DNA from 3 places in the Enterobacter cloacae complex sp. 385G4 genome. Region 1 is predicted to be linked to each of the others. Evidence: predicted binding sites of a transcription regulator. Region 1 holds the regulator's gene; each other region holds the start of a gene.
What was found. The regulator sigma-54, encoded in region 1, starts transcription at its own class of promoters, with help from an activator protein. The targets are predictions, from matches to a motif close to GTTGGCACANNTTTCGCTNT.
Positions count from the first base shown of each region.

Region 2: the regulator sigma-54 is predicted to act here: its motif matches at 2,629-2,648, upstream of glnA (glutamate--ammonia ligase).
Region 3: the regulator sigma-54 is predicted to act here: its motif matches at 1,548-1,567, upstream of AC2FAJ_RS08540 (amino acid ABC transporter substrate-binding protein).

Region 1 covers NZ_JBXWDD010000004.1:264,624-269,423, forward strand. Annotated here, with positions in the region: gene lptA (lipopolysaccharide ABC transporter substrate-binding protein LptA) at 1-532, shown strand, start outside; gene lptC (LPS export ABC transporter periplasmic protein LptC) at 1-9, shown strand, start outside; gene lptB (LPS export ABC transporter ATP-binding protein) at 539-1,264, shown strand; gene rpoN (RNA polymerase factor sigma-54) at 1,312-2,745, shown strand; gene hpf (ribosome hibernation promoting factor) at 2,768-3,055, shown strand; gene ptsN (PTS IIA-like nitrogen regulatory protein PtsN) at 3,138-3,629, shown strand; gene rapZ (RNase adapter RapZ) at 3,675-4,529, shown strand; gene npr (PTS phosphocarrier protein NPr) at 4,526-4,798, shown strand.
Region 2 covers NZ_JBXWDD010000011.1:13,344-18,143, reverse strand. Annotated here, with positions in the region: gene ompL (porin OmpL) at 1-481, shown strand, start outside; gene typA (ribosome-dependent GTPase TypA) at 533-2,356, opposite strand; gene glnA (glutamate--ammonia ligase) at 2,735-4,144, shown strand; gene glnL (nitrogen regulation protein NR(II)) at 4,314-4,800, shown strand, end outside.
Region 3 covers NZ_JBXWDD010000002.1:134,257-139,056, reverse strand. Annotated here, with positions in the region: gene lnt (apolipoprotein N-acyltransferase) at 1-1,484, shown strand, start outside; gene AC2FAJ_RS08540 (amino acid ABC transporter substrate-binding protein) at 1,840-2,745, shown strand; gene AC2FAJ_RS08535 (amino acid ABC transporter permease) at 2,903-3,643, shown strand; gene gltK (glutamate/aspartate ABC transporter permease GltK) at 3,643-4,317, shown strand; gene AC2FAJ_RS08525 (amino acid ABC transporter ATP-binding protein) at 4,317-4,800, shown strand, end outside.

The DNA of each region.
Region 1 (4,800 bases):
CAGCCTTAAAGTAATTATCGCCAGCGCGATGCTGGCGGCCAGTCTCCCCGCGCTTGCTGTAACGGGCGATACCGACCAGCCGATCCATATCGAGTCTGACACCCAGTCTCTCGATATGCAGGGTAACGTCGTCACCTTCACGGGTAACGTCGTCATGACTCAGGGGACCATCAAAATTAACGCCGATAAAGTGGTCGTTACCCGTCCGGGCGGCGAGCAGGGCAAAGAGATCATTGATGGTTACGGCAACCCGGCCACCTTCTACCAGATGCAGGACAACGGCAAGCCGGTGAAGGGCCACGCCTCGCATATGCACTATGAGCTGGCGAAGGACCTGGTCATCCTGACCGGAAACGCGTATCTGGAACAGCTGGACAGCAATATTACCGGTGACCAGATTACCTATCTGGTGAAAGAGCAAAAAATGCAGGCCTCCAGCGAGAAAGGCAAACGCGTAACCACCGTGCTGGTTCCGTCGCAGCTGCAGGACAAAGGCAAGGGCCAGGCCCCGGCACAGAAGAAGAGTAACTAATTCGCTATGGCAACATTAACTGCAAAAAATCTCGCGAAGGCCTATAAGGGCCGCCGTGTCGTAGAAGATGTCAGTCTGACCGTCAACTCCGGCGAAATTGTGGGCCTGCTTGGCCCGAACGGTGCGGGTAAAACCACCACCTTCTACATGGTGGTGGGTATTGTGCCGCGCGATGCCGGCAACATTATTATTGACGATGAAGATATCAGCCTGCTGCCGCTGCACGCGCGCGCGCGCCGTGGCATCGGCTATCTGCCGCAGGAAGCCTCTATTTTCCGTCGTCTGAGCGTCTTTGATAACCTGATGGCGGTCCTGCAAATTCGCGACGACCTGACCAACGAACAGCGTCAGGATCGCGCCAACGAGCTGATGGAAGAGTTTCATATCGAACACCTGCGCGACAGCCTGGGCCAGGCCTTGTCCGGGGGGGAACGCCGTCGTGTTGAGATTGCGCGCGCGTTGGCCGCCAATCCGAAGTTTATCCTTCTGGATGAACCGTTTGCGGGCGTTGACCCGATCTCCGTTATCGACATTAAACGCATTATCGAGCATCTGCGTGACAGCGGACTTGGCGTGCTGATCACCGACCACAACGTTCGTGAAACGCTGGCGGTATGTGAACGCGCGTATATCGTGAGCCAGGGCAATCTGATCGCTCACGGTACGCCGCAGCAGATCCTCGAAGACGATCATGTTAAGCGCGTCTATCTTGGGGAAGACTTCAGACTCTGATAGGGTAGAGGTAACGTAACGCCGAACCGGAGAAAAATGCTCTGAACATGAAGCAAGGTTTGCAATTAAGGCTCAGCCAACAGCTGGCGATGACGCCGCAGTTACAGCAGGCAATTCGTCTGTTGCAACTGTCCACCTTAGAACTCCAGCAGGAGCTCCAGCAGGCGCTGGACAGCAATCCCCTGCTGGAGCAAGCCGATCTTCATGACGAGGTAGATACCCAGCAGTCACAGGACACAGAAGCGCTCGACACCGCGGATGCACTCGAACAAAAAGAGATGCCGGATGAGCTTCCGCTGGATGCCAGCTGGGATGAAATCTATACCGCCGGGACCCCTTCCGGCACGCGTGCAGACTACCAGGACGACGAGCTACCGGTCTACCAGGGCGAAACCACCCAGTCGCTGCAGGATTACCTGATGTGGCAGGTAGAGCTTACCCCCTTCTCCGATACCGACCGCGCTATTGCCACGTCGATTGTCGACGCCGTTGATGACACCGGTTATTTGACCGTCACGCTGGACGACATTCTGGAAAGCATGGGCGATGAAGAGATTGAGATTGAGGAGATTGAAGCGGTACTGAAACGCATTCAGCGCTTCGATCCGGTCGGGGTGGCCGCGAAGGACCTGCGCGACTGTCTGCTGATCCAGCTTTCTCAGTTCAGCAAAGAGACGCCGTGGCTCGACGAGGCTCGCTTAATCATCAGCGATCATCTGGATCTTCTGGCTAACCACGATTTCCGCACCCTGATGCGCGTGACGCGCCTGAAGGAAGAGGTGCTGAAAGAGGCGGTAAATCTGATCCAGTCCCTCGATCCGCGTCCCGGTCAGTCGATCCAGACCAGCGAACCCGAGTACGTTATCCCGGACGTGCTGGTCAGAAAACACAATGACCGCTGGGTCGTTGAACTGAACTCTGACAGCATCCCTCGCCTGCAAATCAACCAGCAGTACGCCTCCATGTGTACCAGCGCGCGCAACGACTCCGACAATCAATATATTCGCAGCAATCTTCAGGAAGCGCGATGGTTGATCAAGAGCCTGGAGAGCCGGAATGATACCCTGCTTCGCGTGAGCCGCTGCATCGTCGAACAGCAGCAGGCCTTCTTTGAGCAGGGCGAAGAGTATATGAAGCCGATGGTGCTGGCGGATATCGCCCAGGCCGTCGAGATGCATGAATCCACTATTTCCCGCGTTACTACGCAGAAGTATCTGCACAGTCCGCGCGGTATTTTTGAGCTTAAGTATTTCTTCTCCAGCCACGTGAACACCGAGGGTGGCGGCGAAGCCTCCTCAACGGCGATTCGCGCCCTGGTGAAGAAGTTGATCGCCGCGGAGAATCCCGCGAAGCCACTAAGTGACAGTAAGTTGACCACCATGCTGTCCGATCAGGGTATTATGGTGGCACGTCGTACTGTTGCGAAGTATCGAGAGTCTTTATCCATTCCGCCGTCTAACCAGCGTAAACAACTGGTCTGACACAACCGATAAGGAAGACACTATGCAGCTCAATATCACAGGACATAACGTCGAGATTACTGAGGCTTTACGTGACTTCGTGAACGCTAAGTTCGCGAAACTCGAGCAGTATTTCGAAAGGATCAATCAGGTCTACGTTGTGTTAAAAGTGGAGAAAGTGACTCATATCTCGGATGCAACCCTGCATGTTAACGGGGGTGAACTCCATGCCAGTGCGGAAGGGCAAGACATGTACGCGGCTATCGACGGCTTGATTGACAAGCTTGCGCGACAGCTCAATAAACATAAAGATAAACTGAAACAACACTAATTGTCCGGGCAGTTAACGGGTGCAGGACGGCCTGTTGTGAAACACAACGGGCCATTTGTACAGTTAGCGCTTAGGTGAAATTATGATGAACAACGATTCCGCTCTTCAACTGAGCAATGTCCTTAACCAGGAATGTACCCGCAGTGCCGTTCACTGCCAGAGCAAAAAACGTGCGCTGGAGATCATCAGTGAATTGGCTGCAAAACAGCTGGGCCTGCCGCCGCAGGTGGTGTTCGAAGCCATTCTGACCCGTGAAAAGATGGGCAGTACCGGTATCGGCAACGGCATCGCGATCCCACACGGCAAGCTGGAAGAGGACACCCTGCGTGCCGTCGGTGTGTTTGTGCAACTGGAAACCCCAATCGCTTTTGACGCCATTGATAACCAGCCCGTCGATCTCCTCTTCGCGCTGTTGGTGCCTGCCGACCAGACCAAGACCCACCTGCATACGCTTTCGCTGGTTGCTAAACGTCTGGCGGATAAAACCATCTGCCGTCGACTGCGCTCGGCCCAAAGTGATGAAGAGCTTTATCAAATTATCACTGAAGCAGAAGGCAATCAGGATGACGCATAACCAGGTGATGGCCTTCACATCTGTTGTCCTGAGGAGAAACGGAACATGGTGCTGATGATTGTCAGCGGTCGTTCAGGGTCGGGGAAATCCGTTGCCCTGCGCGCGCTGGAAGACATGGGTTTTTACTGCGTCGATAACCTGCCGGTCGTGTTATTGCCCGATCTGGCACGCACGTTAGCGGAGAGACAAACCTCCGCCGCCGTCAGTATCGACGTTCGTAACATGCCGGAATCGCCAGAGATCTTCGAACAGGCAATGAGTAACCTGCCTGACGCGTTCTCGCCTCAGCTGCTGTTCCTTGATGCCGACCGCAATACCCTGATCCGCCGCTACAGCGACACCCGTCGTCTGCACCCGCTTTCCAGCAAGAATCTTTCGCTGGAGAGCGCCATCGACGAAGAGAGCGATCTGCTTGAGCCGCTGCGCTCTCGTGCCGATCTGATTGTCGACACCTCAGAGATGTCCGTTCACGAGCTGGCGGAAATGCTGCGAACCCGGCTGCTGGGCAAACGCGAGCGCGAGCTGACGATGGTGTTCGAATCTTTCGGCTTTAAGCACGGTATTCCGATTGATGCGGACTATGTTTTCGACGTGCGCTTCCTGCCGAACCCGCACTGGGATCCCAAACTGCGTCCAATGACCGGTCTGGATAAGCCCGTGGCGGCGTTCCTCGACCGACACACAGAAGTTCACAATTTTATCTACCAGACGCGAAGCTACCTTGAGCTATGGTTACCTATGCTGGAGACAAACAATCGTAGCTACCTGACGGTGGCGATTGGCTGTACTGGCGGTAAACATCGTTCGGTCTACATCGCCGAACAGCTGGCCGACTATTTCCGCTCGCGCGGTAAGAACGTTCAGTCCCGTCATCGCACGCTGGAAAAACGTAAAACATGACCGTAAAACAAACCGTTGAGATCACCAATAAGCTGGGCATGCATGCACGCCCGGCGATGAAGCTGTTTGAGCTGATGCAGGGTTTCGATGCAGAAGTGCTGCTGCGTAATGACGAAGGCACCGAAGCGGAAGCCAACAGCGTGATTGCGCTGCTGATGCTGGACTCCGCCAAAGGGCGTCAGATTGAGGTTGAAGCCACCGGTCCTCAGGAAGAGGAAGCTCTGGCGGCGGTAGTTGCGCTGTTTAACGCCGGGTTCGACGAAGATTAGGC
Region 2 (4,800 bases), on a different contig from region 1:
CTATAACGAAATAGAGGGGTGGTATCCGCTCTTTAAACCGACGGACAAACTCACCTTCCAGCCGGGCGGGTTGATCAACGACAGCAGCGCCGGTTCGGGTGGCGCGGTTTATTTAGATACCAACTATAAATTCACGGACGGGTTTAATCTGACGTTCCGCTATCGCTATAACCATAACAATTACGATACGCCGGACTATAACGGGCAGATGGATAAGAACGACACGCACGAATTCGCCAACTACTGGAATTTCAAGGTGACGGATGCGTTTTTCTACACCTTTGAGCCGCATTTTTTCCAGCGGGTGAATGACTACCACAGCAAAAATGGCAAAGACCATCACTGGGAAATTACCAACAAGTTCAGCTATAAGATCGACAGAAACTGGCTGCCGTACCTCGAACTCCAGTGGCTGGACAGATGGAATGATTACAACCGCGAGCAGTACAGGATCCGCCTGGGGTTACGTTATTCGTTCTAATAAAAAAGCCGCTGATTTCTCAGCGGCTTTTTTTACTACGGATTGACCGTATTAGTCTTCTTTCGCACCGCGCATAGCACGTTTACGATCGTTCTCGGTCAGGTGACGTTTACGGATACGAATTGACTGTGGAGTCACTTCTACCAGTTCGTCATCATCAATGAACTCCAGAGCCTGCTCCAGGGTCATCTTGATCGGTGGAACCAGAACCGTTGCTTCGTCAGTACCGGACGCACGCATGTTGGTCAGCTTCTTACCGGTCAGGCAGTTTACCGTCAGGTCGTTAGAACGGCTGTGAATACCGATGATCTGGCCTTCGTAAACTTCAGCACCGTGACCCAGGAACAGCTTACCGCGATCCTGCAGACCGAACAGCGCAAACGCAACCGCTTTACCCTGACCGTTGGAGATCAGTACGCCGTTGTTACGCTGGCCCACTTCGCCCGGACGAACGTCGTCGTAGTGGCTGAAGGTGGAGTACAGCAGGCCGGTACCGGAGGTCATGGTCATGAACTCAGAACGGAAGCCGATCAGGCCACGGCTTGGGATCACGTAGTCGAGACGTACGCGGCCTTTGCCGTCTGGATTCATGTTTTTCAGGTCGCCTTTACGCTCGCCCAGTGCCTGCATCACAGAACCCTGGTGCTGCTCTTCTACGTCCAGCGTTACGTTTTCGAACGGCTCTTGTTTACGGCCATCGATTTCACGGAAGATTACTTTCGGACGGGAAACCGCCATCTCGAAACCTTCACGACGCATGTTTTCGATCAGAACAGACAGGTGCAGCTCACCACGACCGGAAACGCGGAATGCATCAGCATCTTCGGTTTCTTCAACGCGTAGCGCAACGTTGTGCACCAGCTCTTTGTTCAGACGGTCAAGGATCTGACGAGAGGTAACGAACTTACCTTCTTTACCACAGAACGGAGAGGTGTTGACGTTGAAGAACATGGATACGGTTGGTTCATCAACGGACAGGGCTGGCAGCGCTTCGACGTTCTGCGGATCGCAGATGGTGTCGGAGATGTTCAGTTCACCCAGACCGGTGATCGCGATGATGTCGCCCGCTTCAGCGATGTCGCTCTCGATACGCTCAAGACCCAGGTGAGTCAGGACTTTACCGACTTTACCGTTACGGGTTTTGCCTTCGCTATCGATGATAGTGACCTGCTGGTTAGGCTTCACTTTACCGCGCTTGATACGGCCAATGCCGATTACGCCAACGTAGTTGTTGTAGTCGAGCTGGGAGATCTGCATCTGCAGGGTGCCTTCCAGGTCAACGTTTGGCGCAGGAACACGGTCAACAATCGCCTGATACAGCGGGGTCATGTCTTCAGCCATGTCTTCGTGGTCCAGACCTGCGATACCGTTCAGCGCAGAGGCGTAAACGATAGGGAAGTCCAGCTGCTCGTCGGTCGCGTCGAGGTTAACGAACAGGTCGAAGACCTGGTCAACAACCCAGTCAGGACGCGCGCCAGGGCGGTCAACTTTGTTGATAACAACGATTGGCTTCAGACCATGGGCAAAAGCTTTTTTGGTCACGAAGCGCGTCTGTGGCATTGGGCCATCCATTGCGTCAACGACCAGCAGAACGGAGTCTACCATGGACATTACACGTTCAACTTCACCACCGAAGTCGGCGTGCCCTGGGGTATCAACGATGTTGATACGGTAGTCATTCCATTTAATCGCGGTGTTTTTCGCGAGGATGGTAATCCCACGCTCTTTCTCCAAATCGTTGGAGTCCATCACGCGTTCTTGGGTTTCGGCACGCGCATCAAACGTACCGGATTGCTGCAGCAGCTTATCAACCAGGGTAGTTTTACCATGGTCAACGTGCGCGATGATGGCGATGTTACGCAAATTTTCGATCACAACTTTGCCTCAGGCATTTAGAAATAGCGCGTTATTGTACACGGATTAATCGCACTACAAAACAGGATCACAAACATCCCCCGCAAACAAGTATTGCAGAGATGCTTTGTGATCGCTTTCACGGAGCGGTAAAAGGGCACTTTAACGTAAATTGCACCAATATGGTGCTTAATGTTCACATTGAAGCACTATACTGGTGCAACAAATCCATCATGGTGCAGCCCTTTTGCACTATGGTGCGCATGATAACGCCTTTTTGGGGTGTTTTAAAAGTTGGCACAGATTTCGCTTTATAAAAAATACATGGCAACAGCCAGTACCAACAGAAATTGAAGACCTCGTTACCACGACGACAATGACCAATCTGGAGAGTTAAGTATGTCCGCTGAACACGTTTTGACGATGCTGAACGAACATGAAGTGAAGTTTGTTGATCTGCGCTTCACCGATACCAAAGGTAAAGAACAGCACGTCACAATCCCTGCTCATCAGGTGAACGCCGAATTCTTTGAAGAAGGCAAAATGTTTGACGGCTCCTCCATTGGTGGCTGGAAAGGCATTAACGAATCCGACATGGTTCTGATGCCAGACGCAACCACTGCGGTCATTGATCCGTTCTTCGAAGAACCAACCCTGATCATCCGCTGCGACATCCTCGAGCCAGGCACGCTGCAGGGCTACGACCGCGACCCACGTTCTATCGCTAAACGCGCTGAAGAGTACCTGCGTTCCACCGGCATCGCGGACACCGTTCTGTTCGGGCCAGAGCCAGAGTTCTTCCTGTTCGACGACATCCGCTTCGGTGCCTCTATTTCTGGCTCCCACGTGGCTATCGACGACATCGAAGGCGCATGGAACTCTTCCACCAAATACGAAGGTGGTAACAAAGGTCACCGTCCTGGTGTGAAAGGCGGTTACTTCCCGGTTCCTCCGGTCGACTCTGCACAGGATATCCGTTCCACCATGTGTCTGGTGATGGAAGAGATGGGCCTGGTTGTTGAAGCGCACCACCACGAAGTGGCGACTGCGGGTCAGAACGAAGTGGCAACCCGCTTCAACACCATGACCAAAAAAGCGGACGAAATTCAGATCTACAAATACGTTGTGCACAACGTTGCGCACCGTTTCGGTAAAACCGCGACCTTCATGCCAAAACCAATGTTTGGCGACAACGGTTCCGGTATGCACTGCCACATGTCTCTGTCCAAGAACGGTACCAACCTGTTCTCTGGCGACAAATATGCCGGTCTGTCCGAGCAGGCGCTGTACTACATCGGCGGCGTAATCAAACACGCTAAAGCGATCAATGCCCTGGCGAACCCAACCACTAACTCCTACAAGCGTCTGGTCCCGGGCTACGAAGCGCCAGTTATGCTGGCCTACTCTGCGCGTAACCGTTCTGCTTCTATCCGTATCCCGGTGGTGGCGTCTCCTAAAGCGCGTCGTATCGAAGTTCGCTTCCCGGATCCAGCGGCTAACCCATACCTGTGCTTCGCAGCGCTGCTGATGGCCGGTCTGGACGGTATCAAGAACAAGATCCACCCAGGCGAAGCGATGGACAAAAACCTGTACGACCTGCCGCCAGAAGAAGCGAAAGAGATCCCACAGGTTGCTGGCTCTCTGGAAGAAGCCCTGCAGGCGCTGGATGCAGACCGCGAGTTCCTGACTGCGGGTGGCGTATTCACTGACGACGCTATCGATGCTTACATCGCCCTGCGTACTGAAGAGAACGACCGCGTGCGTATGACTCCGCATCCGGTTGAGTTCGAACTGTACTACAGCGTTTAATTTAGTTGTTTTACCCGGCGTCAAAAGCGCCGGGGGTAGTTGCCGTGGAAACTTTTAGCCCATCTCCGGATGGGCTTTTTTCTCCACCAACAACCTGATCTCACGCGCTTTTTACGCCGAAACCGCTATACTGCACTAAAACAGTGCAACGACTCCAGGAGACTGCTGAATGGCAACTGGCACGCTGCCCGATGCTGGGCAGATCCTCAATTCTTTGATTAACAGCATCCTGCTGGTCGACGACGAGCTGGCCGTCCATTACGCCAACCCGGCGGCGCAACAGCTGCTCGCCCAGAGTTCACGCAAACTGTTTGGCACCCCGCTTCCTGAGTTATTGAGCTATTTCTCGCTGAATATTGGCCTGATGCAGGAAAGTTTGCAGGCCGGTCAGGGGTTCACCGATAACGAAGTCACGCTGGTGATCGACGGGCGCTCACATATTCTTTCCCTTACCGCGCAACGTTTGCCGGAAGGACTGATCCTGCTGGAAATGGCGCCGATGGATAATCAGCGTCGCCTGAGCCAGGAGCAGCTTCAGCATGCGCAGCAAATTGCCGCCCGTGACCTGGTGCGCGGTCTGGCGCATGAAATCAAAAACCCGCTGGGTGGGTTACGCGGCGCGGCGCAGCTTCTGACCAAGGCGCTGCCCGATCCCG
Region 3 (4,800 bases), on a different contig from region 1:
TACTCGGAGCCAGCGGTACGCTGGCTTTTTCTCCTTACGATATCTGGCCCGCGGCCATTCTCTCCCTGATGGGGCTTCAGGGGTTAACCCTGAATCGTCGTCCGGTACAGGCCGCTGCGATCGGCTACTTCTGGGGGCTGGGGCTATTTGGCTCCGGCATTAACTGGGTCTACGTCAGCATCGCACAGTTTGGCGGGATGCCGGGGCCGGTTAACGTCTTCCTGGTCGTCCTGCTAGCCGCCTATCTCTCGCTCTATACCGGTCTGTTCGCCGGAATTCTCTCTCGCCTGTGGCCTAAAACCACCTGGCTGCGTGTCGCCATTGCCGCGCCAGTGGTCTGGCAGATTACCGAGTTCCTGCGCGGCTGGGTGCTGACCGGCTTCCCGTGGCTGCAGTTCGGCTACAGCCAGATTGACGGCCCGCTGAAAGGTCTGGCACCGGTAATGGGCGTTGAAGCCATTAACTTCCTGCTGATGGTGGTGAGCGGCCTGCTGGTACTGGCGCTGGTCACGCGCGGCTGGAAGCCGCTGGCTGTGGCCCTGGTGCTGTTCGCCCTGCCCTTCCCGCTGCGCTATATCCAGTGGTTCACGCCCGAGCCCGAGCGCGCCATGCAGGTGTCCATGGTGCAGGGGAATATCCCACAGTCCATGAAGTGGGACGAAAAAGAGCTGCTGAACACGCTGAAGATCTACGCCAACGCCACCGAAGAGGTGATGGGCAAATCACAGCTGATTATCTGGCCAGAATCCGCTATTCCCGATCTGGAAATTAACCAGCAGCCGTTCCTCAACATGATGAACGATCTGCTGGTGGCGCGCGGCAGCACCCTGATTACCGGCATTGTTGATGCGCGCCTGAATCAGCAGAACCGCTACGACACCTACAACACCATTATTACGCTCGGCAAAGACAGCGAATATAGCTACCACTCCACCGACCGGTACAACAAGAACCACCTCGTGCCGTTCGGTGAATTTGTGCCGCTGGAGTCTATTTTGCGTCCGCTGGCACCGTTCTTTGACCTGCCGATGTCCTCCTTCAGCCGCGGTCCGTACGTTCAGCCCCAGCTCCACGCGCACGGTCTGGCCCTGACGGCCGCCATCTGCTACGAAATCATCCTCGGCGAGCAGGTGCGCGATAACTTCCGCCCGGACACCGACTATCTGCTGACCATCTCCAACGATGCGTGGTTCGGTAAATCGATTGGCCCGTGGCAGCACTTCCAGATGGCGCGCATGCGTTCTCTGGAGCTGGCGCGTCCGCTGCTGCGTAGCACCAATAACGGCATCACCGCCGTGATTGGCCCGCAGGGCGAAATCCAGGCCATGATCCCACAGTTCACCCGTGAAGTGCTGACAACCAAAGTCACGCCAACCACGGGCCTGACGCCATACGCCCGCACCGGCAACTGGCCGCTGTGGATCCTGACCGCGCTGTTCGGCTTTGGCGCCGTGCTGATGAGCCTGCGTCAGCGTCATAAATAATCTTGCCTTCTGATGCCGGGTGGCGGCTGCGCCTTACCCGGCAATTTCCTCCCAATCTTCAATTCTGGCACGCCTGTTGCTTTATATATTCACGTAAACGCTGTCTGGCTTAACGTGCAACCTTGTCGCACCAGTGTAGATCGTCGCTAGCACCGAAACGGTGCAACGGGAGATTATTGCCTCTGAATGGTGCGGCGCGCTTCGCAAAAATAAACAATAACGCAGCAAAATCTTTACATTAAGCCAGACTAAATGTTAACAAGCTTGCATAACACTGCACTCGCATTGCGCGAGATATAACAACATCACAATGGGTATCTATGCGTCACTGGCGCTGATAAGAAAGGAGTTGGGTATGCAATTACGTAAACTGGCCACAGCAATGCTGGTTATGGGAATGTCCGCAGGCGTGGTTCACGCTGAAGACGCTCCGGCAGCAGGCAGCACTCTCGACAAGATTGCCAAAAACGGCGTCATCGTGGTCGGCCACCGTGAATCTTCCGTCCCGTTCTCTTACTACGACAACACGCAAAAAGTCGTGGGCTATTCACAGGATTACTCCAACGCTATCGTTGAAGCTGTGAAGAAAAAGCTGAACAAACCTGACCTACAGGTGAAGCTGATCCCAATCACTTCACAGAACCGTATTCCACTGCTGCAAAACGGCACCTTTGACTTCGAGTGTGGTTCCACCACTAACAACCTCGAGCGTCAAAAACAGGCGGCCTTCTCTGACACCATCTTTGTCGTGGGCACCCGTCTGCTGACCAAGAAGGGCGGCGCAATCAAAGATTTTGCGGACCTGAAAGGCAAGGCGGTCGTTGTGACCTCCGGTACCACTTCTGAAGTCCTGCTACACAAGCTGAACGACGAGAAGAAAATGGATATGCGCATCATCAGCGCGAAAGACCATGGCGACTCCTTCCGTACGCTGGAAAGCGGTCGTGCCGTCGCGTTTATGATGGATGACGCCCTGCTGGCGGGCGAACGTGCGAAGGCGAAGAAACCAGACAACTGGGATATCGTCGGTACCGCGCAGTCCAAAGAAGCCTACGGCTGTATGCTGCGTAAAGACGATCCGCAGTTCAAAAAGCTGATCGATGACACTATCGCCCAGGTGCAGACCTCCGGCGAAGCGGAAAAATGGTTCGACAAGTGGTTTAAGAACCCGATTCCACCAAAAAATCTCAATATGAACTTTGAACTGTCTGACGATATGAAAGCGCTGTTCAAATCTCCAAATGACAAGGCTCTTAACTAATTAGAACAACAGGGGCGGGATCTCCTGCCCTCTCGATTGTCGGGAAGCATGGACAGACATATACGCTGAGTGGTCGTTCCCCACTCAGCGCGAAAAAAGAGCTTCTCACCAATCTTCGAGGGTAGCGCTGCTACCCTCTTTTTTTCTGGAGTTTATTATGTCAATAGACTGGAACTGGGGCATTTTCCTGCAACAAGCCCCGTTCGGCAACACCACCTATCTTGGCTGGCTGTGGAGCGGCTTTCAGGTTACCGTGGCATTATCGATAACGGCGTGGATCATCGCGTTTCTTGTCGGTTCGCTGTTCGGTATTCTGCGAACCGTCCCTAACCGTTTTCTTTCAACAATTGGCACACTGTATGTGGAACTGTTCCGTAACGTTCCGCTCATCGTGCAGTTCTTTACCTGGTATCTGGTCATCCCGGAACTGCTGCCGGAAAATATTGGCATGTGGTTCAAGTCGGAGCTGGATCCGAACGTGCAGTTCTTTGTCTCCTCCATGATGTGTCTGGGGCTGTTTACCGCTGCGCGCGTTTGCGAGCAGGTGCGAGCCGCCATTCAGTCATTGCCACGCGGACAAAAAAATGCGGGCCTGGCGATGGGCCTGACCCTGCCACAAACCTACCGCTACGTGCTGCTGCCTAACGCCTACCGCGTTATCGTTCCACCGATGACCTCTGAGATGATGAACCTGGTGAAAAACTCGGCCATCGCCTCAACCATCGGCCTGGTGGATATGGCTGCACAGGCGGGCAAGCTGCTGGATTACTCCGCTCACGCGTGGGAATCCTTCACCGCGATCACGCTCGCGTATGTTCTGATTAACGCTTTCATCATGCTGGTGATGAACCTGGTTGAACGCAAAGTACGCCTGCCGGGCAATCTGGGAGGCAAATAATGTACGAATTTGACTGGAGTTCTATTGTTCCATCCATGCCTTACCTGCTCGATGGCCTGGTGATTACCCTAAAGATCACCGCGATCGCTATCGTCGTGGGTATCGTCTGGGGCACCCTGCTGGCCGTCATGCGCCTGTCGAGCTTTAAGCCGCTCGCCTGGTTTGCGACTGCCTACGTTAACGTCTTCCGCTCCATCCCGCTGGTGATGGTGCTGCTGTGGTTTTACCTGATTGTTCCAGGCTTCTTACAGAATGTGCTGGGACTGTCGCCGAAAACCGACATCCGCCTGATCTCTGCGATGGTGGCGTTCTCGATGTTTGAGGCCGCTTACTATTCAGAGATTATCCGTGCGGGTATCCAGAGTATCTCCCGTGGGCAGTCCAGCGCCGCGCTGGCGCTGGGAATGACGCACTGGCAGTCCATGCAGCTCATCATTCTGCCTCAGGCGTTTCGCGCCATGGTTCCGCTCCTGCTGACCCAGGGTATCGTGCTGTTCCAGGATACCTCTCTGGTTTACGTTCTGAGTCTGGCGGACTTCTTCCGTACCGCGTCGACCATAGGTGAACGTGATGGTACGCAGGTCGAGATGGTGCTCTTCGCGGGTGCGGTCTATTTTGTGATTAGTTTAAGCGCGTCGCTGTTGGTCAGCTGGCTGAAGAAAAGGACGGTATAATGATTTCCCTGAAAAATGTTTCTAAATGGTATGGGCACTTTCAGGTGCTGACCGACTGCTCCACCGAAGTCAAAAAAGGCGATGTGGTGGTGGTGTGCGGGCCGTCCGGTTCCGGTAAGTCTACGCTGATCAAAACGGTTAATGGTCTGGAGCCTGTGCAGCAGGGCGAAATTGTTGTTAACGGCACGAAAGTGAACGACAAGAAAACCAACCTGGCCCAGCTTCGCTCTCACGTCGGCATGGTGTTCCAGCATTTTGAGCTGTTCCCTCATCTGTCCATTATTGAGAACCTGACGCTGGCTCAGGTCAAAGTGCTCAAGCGTGATAAAAAAGCGTCGCGCGAAAAGGGGCTCAAGCTTCTGGAGCGCGTGGGGCTTTCTGCACATGCCGATAAGTTCCCGGCACAGCTTTCCGGCGGCCAGCAGCAGCGTGTGGCGATTGCGCGCGCACTGTGCATGGATCCGGTGGCGATGCTGTTCGATG